Regions from separate parts of the Paracerasibacillus soli genome, predicted to be linked through region 3. Evidence: riboswitches for the same ligand, from Rfam matches in the RefSeq annotation. Region 3 holds a riboswitch; each other region holds the start of a gene.
What was found. A riboswitch is a leader RNA that binds a small molecule or an ion and turns the genes downstream of it on or off. The one in region 3 is predicted to bind cobalamin.

Region 1 (5,303 bases), on a different contig from region 3:
AAAAACAATATGTGAAAAAGAGCAGTGGAGATTATGTGGTTACATTATTATCTGATCAATTATATGTCGTTTTAAAAGAAGTTTCTGAGAAAAAGCAGACTGCTGAAAAAGTAAGAATGGTTGCGGGTGCTATTGCAAGAGATGTTAGTAAACGGGAGATAAAGCAGGCAATAGTAGCAGTTGAAACATTAACAGAGACTTTTCCACTTGTTGATAAAGCAGTGTTAATAACCGCATTTACTGAAGGATGGCATCTTGGTACTTATTCATTTGCTACATATAAATCAAAGAATCCGTTATCAGAGAAAACAGAACTAGTGATGGAAGATAATCACCATGTAGCTGACTTTGTAGCAAAAGGAAAATTACGTGCAGAGGCAACGGCATTTTCGAGAGATTTAATGAATGAGCTATCGAATGTATTAAATCCGCAAACATTTCCCGATCGACTTCAAGAAGAATACGCAAACACGGGAATAGGTGTCACAGTATTTGATAAAGCAGAACTAGAAAAACGTGAGATGCACGGATTATTAAAAGTTGGCCAAGGAAGTAAATATGATCCATCATTTGTAGAACTAGCTTATTGTGGCGATGATACGAAGCCATTAGTTGCGCTCGTCGGTAAAGGTGTCACTTTTGATACGGGTGGAATTAGTTTAAAAGGAAGCAGAGATCTAAGTAGCATGCGTATGGACATGGGTGGCGCTGCTGCAGTCGCAGGAGCAATGAAATTATTGGCGGAATCAAATGCACCTGTAAATGTTGTTGCACTTATTCCAATGGCTGAAAATATTCCTGATCAAGAATCTGTATTACCAGGCGAGGTCATTCAATATAAAAACGGCAAAACAGTACAAATTGGTAATACCGATGCAGAAGGTCGTCTCATTTTAGCAGATGGACTTATTCGTGCAGGCGAATTAGGTGCTGAATATGTTGTTGATATTGCAACGCTTACAGGGGCAATTGCTAATGCACTTGGCTCACGACTTGGAGGAGTGTTTGGTGATGAAGCATTGCAACTGGAAATGAAGAAAATTGGCGATGAAAATGGTGATTTTGTCTGGCCGATGCCTCTTGTAGATGACTATGAAAGCTATTTAAATAGTGATTATGCTGACTTTAGTAATATTAGCTCAAAAGGAGAAGCTGGTTCCATTACAGCTGCGTTATTTTTACGCCATTTCGTTCCAGAATCAGCCAAATGGTTACACGTAGATATGGCTGGAGTGATGATGAGTCGTGAGAAGGGTTATTATGGTCATTCTGCAACAGGATTTGGTGCAAGATTACTAGCTGATTTTACAGAACGCGTGTCAAAGTAAATGCACATGTTTCGTTTTGGTGATATGATCATACAATTAGTTTTTTTGTTACTTATCGTTTTATTCTTTACGGCACTTTTTGTGATGATTCGCTCCGTAATGAAAAATATGAGAGAAAAGAATGATCGTGAACAAAAGATTGAAGCAAAGCTTGACCGCGTGATTACGCTACTTGAAAAACTGACGATGAAAAATAAAACAACGGGCTGGAACTAAACAAGTGTCAGCCCCCTCAATTACTACATGCGGTATGAAGCGCTAAACTTTTGAGGGGGTCAGACCCTTATGTTCCGGTCTCGTTGTTTTCTATATTACTTGGGTACGAAGTATTTCTTCTATTGCAACAGCAACTCCGTGTTCTGCGTTTGTTTTTGTGATGTGTTTACAAATTTGTTTAATTTCTTCAGTAGCGTTCCCCATTGCAACACCACGTCCTGCCATTTTTAACATCGATAAATCATTTAAATGATCCCCCAATGCCATGACATCACGCATATCTATTCCCTTACTCGTAGCAAATTGTTGTAGTGCAATTCCTTTTTGTGCTTTTGTATCATTAAATTCTAAGCTAATCGACGAAGAGGCTGTAATGGCTATCGGTGTATCCCCTAATTCGGCTTTTATTTGATTGATTTTACTTTGATCGTTCGTAAAGACGAGGATTTTAAAAATCTCTATTTTAGAATCATGAACGATTTGATCAAAGTCACTTGTAAATGTTACGTTTTCATCTACAAATCGTTGGCGTACTTTTGCTTCAATATCAGCTGAGTCAACTTCATGATTCGTAGCCTGCATATATTCGAGCATAATTTGAATGAAGTCATCCCCATTTGTAGCTAACAGGCCTTTATTCGTAAACATTTCATAATATACTTGATGACGCTGACAACTTTGTAGAATGATTTTGGCATGTTCAGCTGTGAGTGGATATTCACTTACTACTTGTTTGTCTTCTGTATATGAGATTGCTCCATTTAAGGAGATGATAGGTAATTGTAAGTTTGCATGTTGTAGAGGCCGAATAGCAGATTCATATGCTCTTCCCGTAGCTACAACAACTTCAATACCTTGTTCTAATGCACGGGTTATTGCTGCAGCATTTTCTTTGCTTACTTCTCCTATTTCATTTAATAACGTACCATCCATGTCGGTAGCAATGAGTCTCATGTAATCTCTCCAGTCATTTTTTTATCAAAGGCTCAACTGACTGTAAGACCCAACCTCAAGAATGCTAGAATGAAAGAATATCAAGTGGAAGATCGACAGCCAGTATATGCCTGATTTGTTCAACTACTAATCAGTAGGAAAATGTTAAGAAATCCACTGATGAAAGTCTCACTTTATGTCCTATTTAACAGTAACATGTATTGCCTCACGTGTCATGGATAGTACCTTAAAAAGAGAGTGGTTTCTTTAGCGATATACTCCATTTTTTCCATATTCTATTATGATTAAGTTTGCGGTTTCTTTGGGTTAAAGGCTACCCGCTTTTCACGATGTTTTTTTCTTAATGGTGCGGATTCATGCAGTTGTTTCTCCGTTTCCGTTACCGGATAAACTTTTGGCACAGGTGTTGGTCTACCATTTTCATCTACTGCAACCATCGTTAAAAAAGATTCAGTTGTTAGTGTTTCAATATGTTTAATTAAATCGTGTGCGGTTACTTTTACGTACACTTCCATTGAACTAGTGCCTGTGTACGTGACGTATGCTTCTAATGTTAATGCATCACCAACTTTTGCTGATGATAAAAAGTCAACCGAGTCTATAGAAGCTGTAACTACTGCACATTGTGTATGCTTCATTGCTGTTAGTGCGGCTATTTCATCAATATAAGCTAAAACTTTACCACCAAAAATCGTATCAAGATGATTTGTATCTGGTGGTAAGACAAGGCGTGTTTGGACTGTTTTTGTATCTGTAATTGCAATTTTATCCAATGTCGTATCCTCCTAAATAAAAAACCTTCTTGTCATAAGAAGGTTCTTGTATGCGTAATCTACAAAAAATATATTTCATCTTAAATAATGAAATGTGCCGAATGCGCAACACCTTCCTATCTCCCGTAGGATAAAATGTTCTTCTTAATGGCAGGTCTCCTGGCTTTGCTTCATCGAAACTCTTTGAACCTTCCCATTTCAGATTGAAATAGTGGTATGAACCAAAGATTCTCAGCAATACAGTGGCGGGACCGCGTTGGAATTTAACCAAACTTCCCTTTTAAACTTGTATCTGAACAAGTCACCATTAAGCCTTATGAAGTTTTAAAATCTTAGTTATTAGTATAGCAGAGTACAAGAAAATTTGATAAGTGGAATTAATTCTAGAATGAATGATTGATTTTTAAAATAGATTATGTTACCCTATCTATACAACATATTGTAATAGATACATAATAAATCACTATATATTGTGTTTGTAGAAATGGTGACAGTCCATGTCTTAAAATGGGAATCTGGTCAAAGTCCAGAACTGCCCCCGCAACTGTATGTGTGTACAAACAGGAAATCCACTGTATGAAATGCTCAAAAGGCATTCATACGGGAAGGACCTTAGTAGGGATAATACACAAGTCAGGAGACCTGCCTATCTACATAAAGTTTCATTTCTTCGGGGTGAAAGAAAACGAAACGATAGGGGTTCATTCTATTTTTATAGGATTTTTCTGTCGTTTTTCGCACACTTTCGAAGGGTGGGCGTTTTTTTATGGGAGAAAATGAAGGAGGACGGAAAGAGATGACTTTAAAAGTTACTTTAACTGCGAAAGAAAGCCTGGAAAGGTTTATTGAAAAAGAAAAAAGGAATTTGGCTTTAGATTATACTACATATATGGAAAAGATTAATAGAGTGCTACAGGAAGAAGTTAGTTACGAAGATGCATTAGAAACGAGTATCTCACTAGCATTGGAAAATATAGACGAAGCAGAGCCCGATTGGACTTATTTAGCTGCGCAATTATATTTAGAAAAGTTATATACAAAAGCAACAGTGAATCGAAAACTTGATCCAGAAAAACCGTATGCAGGATTTTATGATTTAATTAAAATGTTAACAGATAAAGGAATTTACACGGAAAGTATTTTAAATAAATACGATAAAGAGGAAATCGATTATTTAGCAAAGCAAATAAATCCAGAACGTGATCGCCTCTTTACATATTTAGCTATCTACACATTAGCTACACGCTATCTAGCAACAGATCATGATAAAAGTCCTTATGAATTACCACAAGAACGTTGGATGATTATTGCAATGCATTTAATGCAAGATGAGGAAAAGACAAACCGACTTGATTATGTTATCGAAGCCTATTGGGCATTGAGTAATTTATATATGACAGTTGCAACGCCTACACTCAATAATGCGGGGAAAACCCATGGGCAATTATCAAGTTGTTTCATTGACACTGTCGATGATAGTTTACAATCTATTTATGATAGTAATACAGATATTGCAAAACTATCAAAAAACGGTGGTGGTATCGGTGTTTACATGGGAAAAGTTCGTGGGAGAGGAAGTGCAATAAAGGGCTTTAAAGGAATGTCAAGTGGTGTTGTTCCGTGGATAAAACAGCTCAATAATACGGCAGTTAGTGTGGATCAATTAGGAACGCGAAAAGGTGCCATTGCTGTTTATCTTGATGTTTGGCATACCGATATTGAACCATTCCTTGATTTGAAGCTCAACAACGGTGATGATAGATTGCGAGCACATGATATTTTTACTGGTGTTTGTATTCCGGATTATTTTATGGAACAAGTGGAAAATCGCGGGGATTGGTATTTATTTGATCCGCATGAGGTAAGACAAGTGATGGGCTTTTCATTGGAAGATTTTTTTGATGAAAAAAAGGGGAATGGCGAATGGCGAAAGCGGTATGAAGCTTGTATTGAAAATGAGGCGTTAACGAAGCGTGTCGTTCCCGCAATTTCAATTATGAAGCGGATTTTGAAATCGCAATTAGAATCAGGT
Region 2 (5,303 bases), on a different contig from region 3:
CAACTGCAATCGCAACGGATGCACTAGAACCTAATCCTTTTCCTGGTGGAATGGATGACTTAACTTGAATTAATAAATCTCTATGTGGTAATTTTAAGTGATCCAACGTTTCATAGATACTACGTACAATTCCTGCTAAGGATTTAGGCGCAGAACTAATTGGACCATGGTAAAATGTGCTATCAATTTTAATTGTGCCTGGGACATACTCGATTACAGATTCAACACCAACTAATGGAAAGGGAATCGCGATTGCAGGTTGTCCGTGTACAACTGCATGTTCCCCAATTAGTATTAATTTGCTATGAGCTACACCGATAGCTATTTGTTCTGTTGTCGTAACTTTTTCTGCACTCATTTTATATACTGTTCCACCAATTCTTTTGCTCTACCTACACGGATTTCTTTTTCTTCTACTAATTTATTTGCAATCATATCTATCATCTCCCCAGCAGCCCCCGCGGCAATTGCGACAGAGCGAGAATGTAATGCCATATGACCTTTTTGTATCCCATCGGTAACTAATGCTTTCAATGCCCCAAGGTTTTGTGCCAATCCAACAGAAATAATAACTTGCGCCAACTCTTCTGCTGAATCAATTTCTAATATTTGTAAAGCTAATTTAGCTACAGGATGAACACGGGTGGCTCCTCCAACAATACCGATGGACATTGGTAACTCTAGTTCGCCTACTAAATTACCCTGCTCATCTACTGACCACGTTGTCATCGATCGATATCTACCCGTACGAGCTGCATAGGCATGTGCTCCCGCTTCAACGGCACGCCAATCGTTACCAGTCGCAATTACAACCGGGTCAATACCATTCATGATTCCTTTATTATGCGTAACAGCACGATACGGATCAGAGTCAGCAAATTCAAACGCATGTACAATACCATCACGCACTTCTTCTCCAGTAAAACCGTCACTTGCCAACAGTTTTGGCGGAATAACACAAGTAGCCTTTGCTAATGACCGATCAGCGTAATTGGAGAGAATTCGTAAATAAACCTTACCTTTTGTTAGCTCTTCCACCAAAGGTGCAATAGACTCCACCATCGTATTAATGATATTCGCACCCATTGCGTCGCATGTATCAATATACATATGCAAGATAAGCATTTTATCATACGGTGAATCAGATTCTTCATTAATAATACGAACATCTAAATCCTTTGCTCCACCACCCCTAGCCACAATACTAGGGTATGCATCATTACATGCAGCAACCAATTTATTTTTCTCGTTTATTAACATTTCCTTTGCAAGTTGAAAATCAGGGCAACCGACTACTTGAATTTGCCCGATCATGACTCTACCTGTCGATTCTGTCGTAAATCCACCAGCTCCGCGAATAATCTTCGCTATATAACTTGCAGATGCTACAACAGAGGGCTCTTCTATAGCCATTGGGACGATATACTCTTTTCCATTGATTAAAAAGTTTAGTCCTAAACCTAAAGGAAGAGGAAGGGTCCCAACTACATTTTCAATCATATTATTTGCAATATCTATTGGCAATGATTTTTCAGATGATAATACCGCAATATCTTCATCAGAAAAATCGTTCCATTTCTTTAGAATCTCAGTCCGTTCTGTAACGGTCTTATTATAAAAGCCTGGGATTCTAGAAGATTTCATATGAATTCATCCTCTTTTTCTGTCATGATCATGCTTCTATTTAGCATGTAACAATATAGTTTATTCGTAAAAGATATTAAGATATATAAATTATAATATAAAACATAACATTATGCAGTAGAAGTGATACATTTTCAGTACGAGTTCATAAAGGTGGATATTTTTACCTGGCCTTTTGAACTACATTTTAAAGTCTATAATAAATTCTCCCATCTATTATGTTAAAATACACTATAAAATGCAAATAAACAAGGTTGTTTTTCAGACGACCTTGTTTATTTGGGTAATAACATGTAGTTTTTTTAAATATATAGTGGACAATTTATATTCATGATGAGCCATACAGGATTCGAACCTGTGACCCTCTGATTAAAAGTCAGATGCTCTACCGACTGAGCTAATGGCTCGTGATGTTAATGATGCTCCGCTTCCTACAGGTCGTGCGTGCCATACCTCACTTCCTTTTGCCTATTCAAGAAGTGATGGGAAGTTCGGTTACTCGTAGTTAATTCGGTAGATGTATTGCTCGTTGCTCTACCGACTGAGCTAATGGCTCGTGATGTTAATGATGCCCCGCTTCCTACAGGTCGTGCGTGCCATACCTCACTTCCTTCATGCTTATTCAAGAAGTGATGGGAAGTTCGGTTACTCGTAGTTAATTCGGTAGATGTATTGCTCGTTGCTCTACCGACTGAGCTAATGGCTCGTGATGTTAATGATGCTCCGCTTCCTACAGGTCGTGCGTGGCATACCTCACTTCCTTTTGCCTATTCAAGAAGTGATGGGAAGTTCGGTTACTCGTAGTTAATTCGGTAGATGTATTGCTCGTTGCTCTACCGACTGAGCTAATGGCTCGTGATGTTAATGATGCCCCGCTTCCTACAGGTCGTGCGTGCCATACCTCACTTCCTTCATGCTTATTCAAGAAGTGATGGGAAGTTCGGTTACTCGTAGTTGATTCAGTAGATGTATTGCTCGTTGCTCTACCGACTGAGCTAATGGCTCGTGATGTTAATGATGCTCCGCTTTGCTTTAGTTAACAGTTGTTTTGATCCATGCATTAAAAATAAACACAAAAAAGCTGGGCTACTAGGATTCGAACCTAGGAATGACGGGACCAAAACCCGTTGCCTTACCGCTTGGCTATAGCCCAATAATCATATGGTGGAGGGGGGCAGATTCGAACTGCCGAACCCTGAGGGAGCGGATTTACAGTCCGCCGCGTTTAGCCACTTCGCTACCCCTCCATAAATATATTTTACAAGATGGCTTGTTCTTATACATAAAATAAAAAAAGTGCCGGCCAGAGGACTTGAACCCCCAACCTACTGATTACAAGTCAGTTGCTCTACCAATTGAGCTAGGCCGGCATATAATAGTTCACGCTAACATCAAGAATACTTGGTGACCCGTACGGGATTCGAACCCGTGTTACCGCCGTGAAAGGGCGGTGTCTTAACCGCTTGACCAACGGGCCACTATGTAATTTCTCAAGTCAACGATTTTCATTATATACACTATTTCACATTTTGTAAAGGGGTTTAATAAACTTTTTTTATACTTCTCTTCATTTTTCAACAAAAACATTGATTTCATAAGTTTTTAAAACCCTTCACTCCTCTCCTAATATTCTTTAACTTATTGATAATTAGAGTAGTGTCATGACAACGTGAATTCCTATGAAACTTATCACACCATAATAAATTGCTCTTCAAAACAGAGGATATTAGCAAGTTTTGGATGTACTATTTGTCTCCTTACAAATATTTAGATTTCACTTTTGGATTTAGTGCATTCATTTATTATCACAATTATTACATTTAAATTTTGACGTTCTAATATTTAGAATACCTTCTCTAATCCTACCGAGGATTATTGACTTAATAGTTTTATTATTCTAGAATAAAAGTAATTGAATACGAGAAGAGAGGTTGATTCTAGATATTTGTCTAGAATCATGAAAAGGGAAGTCCGGTGCAAAACCGGCGCGGTCCCGCCACTGTAAATAGGAGTTTTCTATCCATGCCACTGTCAAACGATGGGAAGGTGATAGAAAATGATGATGATGAGCCAGGAGACCTGCCTTTCTTTATACGATTCGACCTACGAGGATAGGAGGGATTGCTTATACAATATAACTTGCATACTTTTTGAGTTATACACATATCGTACAGCCCTGCTGTGCATTGCATAAGCATACACCTCTAATTTAGGAGGTGTATTTTTTATTGTTGTATGAAAAGAATCTGATGAAAGTTTGATTGAAAAGAACACAACACTTTTACTTGCAAATCAAAATTTACTACAGAAGATAATAACCTATTTTGAAAGCGTAACCATTGGAGGGGTAAATCATTGAAAAAGTTTCAAAAAATAATAAGTACTAGTTTAGTAATCTTACTTACTTTATTTTTAGCCTTGCCCAATCTAGCTACTGCTACAGCACGAGTTGATATTCACACGATTGATGAAGCGATTGATAAAGCTAGCGAATACATGATTAATAAAGACGAAGGTGTTATAAGTGAATGGGAAGCAATAGGTTTAGCGAAGGCTGGTAAAGAAGTTCCAGCATCCTACCAAGATTGGTTTCATTCCAACTTTCAAAGTCAAATTATAAGAGGACTAGATAACGGTCGCATTAAAATTACTGATATTGAGCGCTTAACCATTGCTGCTGTTGCAATAGAAAAAGACCCAAGAAACATTGATGGCATCAATTTAATCGAGCTCATTTATAATAGTCCAGATCATCGAAGTGGCGCTGACACGATGACATTTCAAGGAAATAACGGTCCGATATTCGCACTAATTGCACTTGACACAAAATCATTCGACGTACCAGATGATGCACGTTGGACACGTCAAAGCTTAGTCAATGAATTGTTACGTACACAAAATAAAGATGGTAGTTGGAATTTAAATGAAGCTTTTGGTTCTCCGAGTGTTGATATTACAGCAATGGCTTTAATAGGCCTAAGTCCATATAAAGATCAACCACTTGTAGAGGAGGCTTTAGATAAGGCTACCAATTGGCTATCATCGATTCAAAAGCAAAATGGTGGATTTGATGGTGGTGATTTTGTTGGCGGAATTACGAGTGAGGCTGCATCACAAGTCATCATCGGTTTAACTTCTTACGGTATTGACCCGACAAGTGAGTTATTTACGAAAAGCGGCAATCACGTCATCAGTCATTTATTAAGTTTCCAAGCTGACGATGGTGGATTTAAGCATACCGCTGAAGATACGTCGTCTAATTCTATGGCAACAGAACAAGCACTACAAGCATTAGTTGCTTACAAACTATTTCTTGAGGGCAATGGTCCGCTTTATCACTTCGGAAATCATGACAAAGACCCGACACCACCAGTTGAAGATGTTACGCCAGAAATCAGTGTAAAAGGGTTAAACAATGGAGAAATTATCACATCATCCGAAATCACCTTTACTGTTTCAGCAAAAGCTGGCGATCAACAGCTTGAGCCAATAGTACAATTAAACGGCAAAGACTTAACCGCAAATGGCGGGCAGTATACAGTACAATTAAATAAAGGAGAAAACAAAATTTCTATACATGCCGAAAGTGATAGTGGAAAAGTAACTTCAGTCCAATATATTGTAATATATCAAGCAACAAATACGATTGAAGTTGGCGA
Region 3 (5,303 bases):
GTCCACCAAAAACAAGTTCAACCCCCTGTTGTGTTGCACCAATTAAAATACTGTCTGTTGACGTCCCAGTTGCTATCGTTCCCGTTACATTATCAGCAATCCCTACTTCTCTTAATACGCTAGCTTTTGCTTCTGTTGCCGTTATAATAGATTGAACATACGCTTCATCTGTTAATTTCCCATTCACAAAAATCCATGTATTTATGGTACCAGGTTGGCTTCGGATGAAATGATTTTCACCGAACGCTGCATCAATGGCGTTACCAACCCCAGCAGTTATCACAATAAATACCGAAAAGTCTTCACCTTCCACCATTTCATACGCAACTTCATTCAAATTAACAGCTGTCATCATACCAACTGTTTCATTCGCGTCTAATCCATGACCTTGTAAATAATCTATCATTTCTTGTTTATAATCATCACATTGATAATCTTTGTTAACATGACGATTAATAAATGATTTGTACCATCCCATACCAGCTCCTGTCACACCAGATGACAATGTTTTTAACGGAATTGGTGATTGCAGGCAAATAAATTCCTTCGTAACGGTTAATTGCTTTTCACTAATCATGCTATTTTTTTCTTTACGATTGTCCACTTCACTAGCGCAAACTTCAGGTAGAAGCATAATTTGTGGCTTTGCTAGTTTAGGATGGGCATACTTTTCTATATCAGTCCGGTAAACTTCCCGGATTGCTTCCACCTTTAATACCGCTTCAGGCACATGACAACTTTTCATTTTCCCTTGATGCATCAGTAGCAACCTATCACAATAAAGACTCGCCAAATTTAAATCATGGAAGATAGAAATAACTGTAAGTCCTTTTTCATATGTCCATCTTCTTAATAAATCAAGTAGTTCTTTTTGATAGGCTAAATCTAGGTGGTTTGTCGGTTCATCTAATAGTAAAATTTCAGGTTGTTGTGCTAAAGCCTGTGCTAGATAAACACGTTGCCGCTCTCCACCAGAAAGTTGATCCAACAAATCATCTCCGTAGGATGCAACACCAGTTTGTTCCATTACATCTTGTACGACTTGCTCATCTTCTTCAGTAAAAATTTGAAAAAGACCCTTTTTATAGGCATATCTACCTAATGAAATCGTTTCTTTAACTGTATAGCTAAACGTTTGCGACGTATGTTGTGGTAATACTGCCATCAACTGTGCAAGTGCTTTTGGTTGATAAGAAGAAATGGGACGATTTTTTAATTGGATATTCCCCGCACTAGTCGGCAAAATACCACTCATCATTTTGACAAGTGTTGTTTTCCCACTACCATTCGGTCCAATAATGCCAAAAAACTCACCCTTATCGACATGAAAGGAAATATCCTTTACAACTGTTTCATGGGCATATCCTCCTGAAACATGTTCTATTTCTATCATATTATCTCCTTCCTTTCAGCCGCTGTTTCATTAAAATAAATGCAAATATTGGTGCACCGATTAACGCAGTAATTACGCCTATTGGCAATTCTGATGGTGCAATAATAATTCGTGAAACAAGATCCGCCATTATTAAAAATGCGGCACCGGCCAACATGGATAATGGTAATAAATGACGATGATCTGGCCCCCAAATTATTCGTATAAAATGTGGAATGACTAAACCGACAAACCCAATCGTTCCAGAAACTGCCACAGCTGCACCGGTCAAAATAGACCCCGCAATTAGAATGATCATTTTTTTACGTTCCACATGAACACCTAAATGTTTTGCCTGTTCCTCTCCAAAGGACATCGCATTTAATTCTGTTGCATGAATGAATAATAAAACTGAACCGATAATAAAAAACGGTAATATAATCCATACATAATCCCAACCGCGCATCGAGACACTGCCAAGCAACCAACCGATAATTTGTCTCAATTCCTCACCGGTTAACGCAATCATAAGCGAAATGAACGCCCCAAGAAACGAGCTGAAAATAACCCCTGTCAAAATAATTGTTTCCACACGCATCGATTGATCAATCCGTTTTGCAAAAAATAAAACTACAAAGATTGTGATAAAGGATGCAACAATACTTACAACTGGCAAAGTAAATATGCCAAGAAAAGGGATAGATAAACTAAAAAAAATCGTCATGACGGCACCAACACTAGCACCCGAGGATACGCCAAGTGTATAAGGATCTGCCAACGGATTACGCAACAAACCTTGAAAGGCTGCTCCCGCAATTGCGAGAGAAGCCCCAATAAGACCAGATAAAATAACACGCGGCATCCGTATATTCATAACGATATTTTCATACATAGGATTCACTTCATTGGACAGCGGTCGTTGAGAAATGTGGGCATAAACAATTTTTAAAATGTCTACAACCGCAACCTTCACAGTCCCAATGGAAATACCTATCAACATAGCACCTATTAAAAGACTAAGTAATAAGAAATAGGCAAATAAATATTTACTCTGCAAAAATGTCTGGATATATCGCTTTTCCAAGTTCCTCTGCTCCTTCAACCAATCGAGGTCCTGGGCGGCTCACTAAATCTTCATTCACATCGATAATTTGTTTGTTTTTAACTGCTGTTACCTCATTCCATCCATTACGTTCCGTTACCTCTGCAACTGGATCTTCTACAAAGCTACCATAGGTTGTAATGATGACATCCGGATTTAATGCAATAATCGCCTCTTCATTCATTTTAGGCCAACCTACCTGGTCCTCTGCGGCATTTTTAGCATTGATTTTTGTAAGTAACTCGTCCATAAATGTATCTTTTCCAGTCGTGTAAATTTCCGGTGATGGAGAAATTTCTACAAAAACGCTTTTCTGATCTTTCTCTTCTATTGTACTAGCCTTTTCTTCAAGTGCTATTAATTTATCCTTCATTTCTGTTATGATATCTAGTGCTTTTTCATGTGTACCAGTTGCCTTACCGATTAGGCCTATCACATCATAAACACCATCAAAATTAGAGGCTGAACTAACGACTAATACCGGAATTCCCGAATCACGTAATTGATCTAACGCTTTTTCATCATTAGACTGATCAGCTAAAACTAACTGTGGTTCCAAGGAAAGTATTTTTTCTACATTCAGCTCTAAACCACCAATTTTCTCCTTTTTAGTTGCTTCTTCCGGATAGTTATCATGATCAGAAACACCAACTATCTCATCACCTAATCCTAAAGCAAATGCAATTTCTGTATTACTTGGAAGTACCGAAACAATTTTTTCTGGCTTTTCTTCTATTGTTAATTTAGCACCAGTTGCATCCGTTACAGTTACAGGAAAAGCTACTTCCGAACTATTTCCAGCATCAGATTGTTCTGTTTGTACATCTTCTTTATTTTTATCCTTATTTTCATCTGATGAACTGGAACATCCAGCTAACACCCCAAATGCTAGTAACATTACCAAAACAAAGAGATTCAGTTTTTTAAATATACTATTTCGCATCCTATTTCCTCCAATATTTGTATGATGTATGAAAATCGAATCATAAAGTAAAAACTTCAATAAAAAAGTCCAAAATAAAACACCTCTAACAAGGTGGTTGAGATGTTATACATACTTCGACTGTTTGCTTTAGGACAAAACTAGCCTACTTTTATTTCTAAACACCTCCCTATCCACGTAGGTAACTGGCGTCAGAACTTGGCAGGTCTCCTGGCTCAGGGGAAATCATGACGAGATACATACACATATATGTATTAAGTATATTCACAATACGAATACAGATTGAATCTGCTAGGAAACTGCACCTTCCCATGTACGTAGACACAGTGGTAACGACAGCTTCTTCCCCAATTACAGTGGCGGGACCGCGTTGGATTTTCACCAAACTTCCCTTTTAAGTATTAAAAACACCAAATTCCGCAACATATTTAATTTTTCTACATTAATTAGTATATCACAATTTACTTAGCACATTTAATTTAAATCAGCTAAGTTATATCACACTTTTTTTAATGTTTCCACCTTAGCTACAGTAAATATCAAACCTTTACCATTTTCTAATGATCTTCTGGCCCATCACGAATAGCATACTTCGAATCTTGTTCATTAAGTTTTAAAAAAGACAAGATAAAGCGAACTAGTATATCCCTATTTTTAAAATCAATCTTCATTTTTGTTAGTATCTTTCTTTACTGTATGCTAAACAATTCTACGAGTAGTAAAGATACTGCACCTAGTAAAGTAGCATGATCCCCTAGTCGTGATACAACTACCTTCGTTTGTTTCGCTTCAGATGTTAAAGCCCATTTTTCAATCGTCTCTTGTACGGCTGGTAATAAAAATTGTTGGGCCTTAGAAACCCCACCACCTATTACAATTACTTCTGGATTCATAATATGAATTAAGTTGGTTAAACCGATACCAAGATACGTACCAGTTTCTTTTAATACTTGAACCATATTTTGATTTCCATTAACCGCCATCCTATATATTTTTTCTCCTGTTAAATTAACAGTAGGACTTATTTCGTCATCATTTTCTTGTTTTAACTTTTCATTGGCGCGTTTTACAATTGCAGGACCTGAGGCAAATGTTTGCAAACAACCACGATTGCCACACTCACATATTGTTCCATTTAAATCAATTGTCATATGACCAATCTCACCTGCTAAATCTTGCGCACCATGATAAAGTTTGCCATCTACAACAGCACCCGCTCCCACACCACTCCCAAGATTAATAGCTACCATGCTGTTTATCTTTCCATGCTTACCAAACCAAGATTCTCCTAGCGCCATCGCTCTTGCGTCATTTTCTACTTTGACATCAAATCCGAATTCTTTTTCCAATTCATCCTTTATCGGTACATTTGTTAAATGCAAATTAGGTGCGAATAGCGATGTTCCTGTTTCAACATCGACGACACCGTGCATAGCAACACCGATTCCTACTATTTTCTCTTGATTATCTACAAAATCAACTACAGATTGAATACAGTTCTTTAAAATCGCCAAAAATTGGTCATTAGTTAACTGACTACTAAGCTTTTTAGATGTTTGAAACAAAACCTTTCCAGACAAATTAGTAAGAACACAGTCAACATCCGCCGGCCCTACGTCAGCACCAATGATAAGAAATGCCTCATCATTAATGTGAAGCATTGTCGGCTTTCTACCTCCCTTTGATTCACCCAAATTACTTTCCATTATTATTTCTTGTTCGAGTAATTCCTTGACGATGCTACTAACCGTAGGTGGTGTAAGCTTTGTTTGCTTTGCAATTTCAGCTCTAGAAATTGGTTCATTCGTCCTAATCTTATTTAAAACCAGCGATTTATTTACAGATTTCATTAATTGAAAAGTACCACGTTGCATAATTTTCCTCCA

Region 1: another riboswitch for cobalamin. It lies ahead of ACFFIS_RS17335 (acyl-CoA thioesterase); the one in region 3 lies ahead of ACFFIS_RS06905 (ABC transporter substrate-binding protein).
Region 2: another riboswitch for cobalamin. It lies ahead of ACFFIS_RS15140 (LPxTATN C-terminal sorting signal domain); the one in region 3 lies ahead of ACFFIS_RS06905 (ABC transporter substrate-binding protein).

What each region holds. Positions count from the first base shown of each region.
Region 1 covers NZ_JBHLWL010000067.1:106,425-111,727, reverse strand. Annotated here, with positions in the region: gene ACFFIS_RS17350 (leucyl aminopeptidase family protein) at 1-1,328, shown strand, start outside; gene ACFFIS_RS17345 (DUF4083 family protein) at 1,329-1,544, shown strand; gene ACFFIS_RS17340 (Cof-type HAD-IIB family hydrolase) at 1,635-2,498, opposite strand; gene ACFFIS_RS17335 (acyl-CoA thioesterase) at 2,783-3,271, opposite strand; cobalamin riboswitch at 3,404-3,595, opposite strand; cobalamin riboswitch at 3,739-3,935, shown strand; gene ACFFIS_RS17330 (ribonucleoside-diphosphate reductase subunit alpha) at 4,038-5,303, shown strand, end outside.
Region 2 covers NZ_JBHLWL010000061.1:117,719-123,021, forward strand. Annotated here, with positions in the region: gene mvk (mevalonate kinase) at 1-358, opposite strand, end outside; gene ACFFIS_RS15110 (hydroxymethylglutaryl-CoA reductase, degradative) at 355-1,644, opposite strand; tRNA gene ACFFIS_RS15115 (tRNA-Lys) at 1,979-2,051, opposite strand; tRNA gene ACFFIS_RS15120 (tRNA-Gln) at 2,726-2,797, opposite strand; tRNA gene ACFFIS_RS15125 (tRNA-Tyr) at 2,807-2,891, opposite strand; tRNA gene ACFFIS_RS15130 (tRNA-Thr) at 2,942-3,014, opposite strand; tRNA gene ACFFIS_RS15135 (tRNA-Glu) at 3,047-3,121, opposite strand; cobalamin riboswitch at 3,556-3,745, shown strand; gene ACFFIS_RS15140 (LPxTATN C-terminal sorting signal domain) at 4,000-5,303, shown strand, end outside.
Region 3 covers NZ_JBHLWL010000022.1:50,681-55,983, reverse strand. Annotated here, with positions in the region: gene ACFFIS_RS06915 (adenosylcobinamide amidohydrolase) at 1-1,393, opposite strand, end outside; gene ACFFIS_RS06910 (FecCD family ABC transporter permease) at 1,395-2,456, opposite strand; gene ACFFIS_RS06905 (ABC transporter substrate-binding protein) at 2,419-3,417, opposite strand; cobalamin riboswitch at 3,601-3,847, opposite strand; gene ACFFIS_RS06900 (ROK family transcriptional regulator) at 4,107-5,291, opposite strand.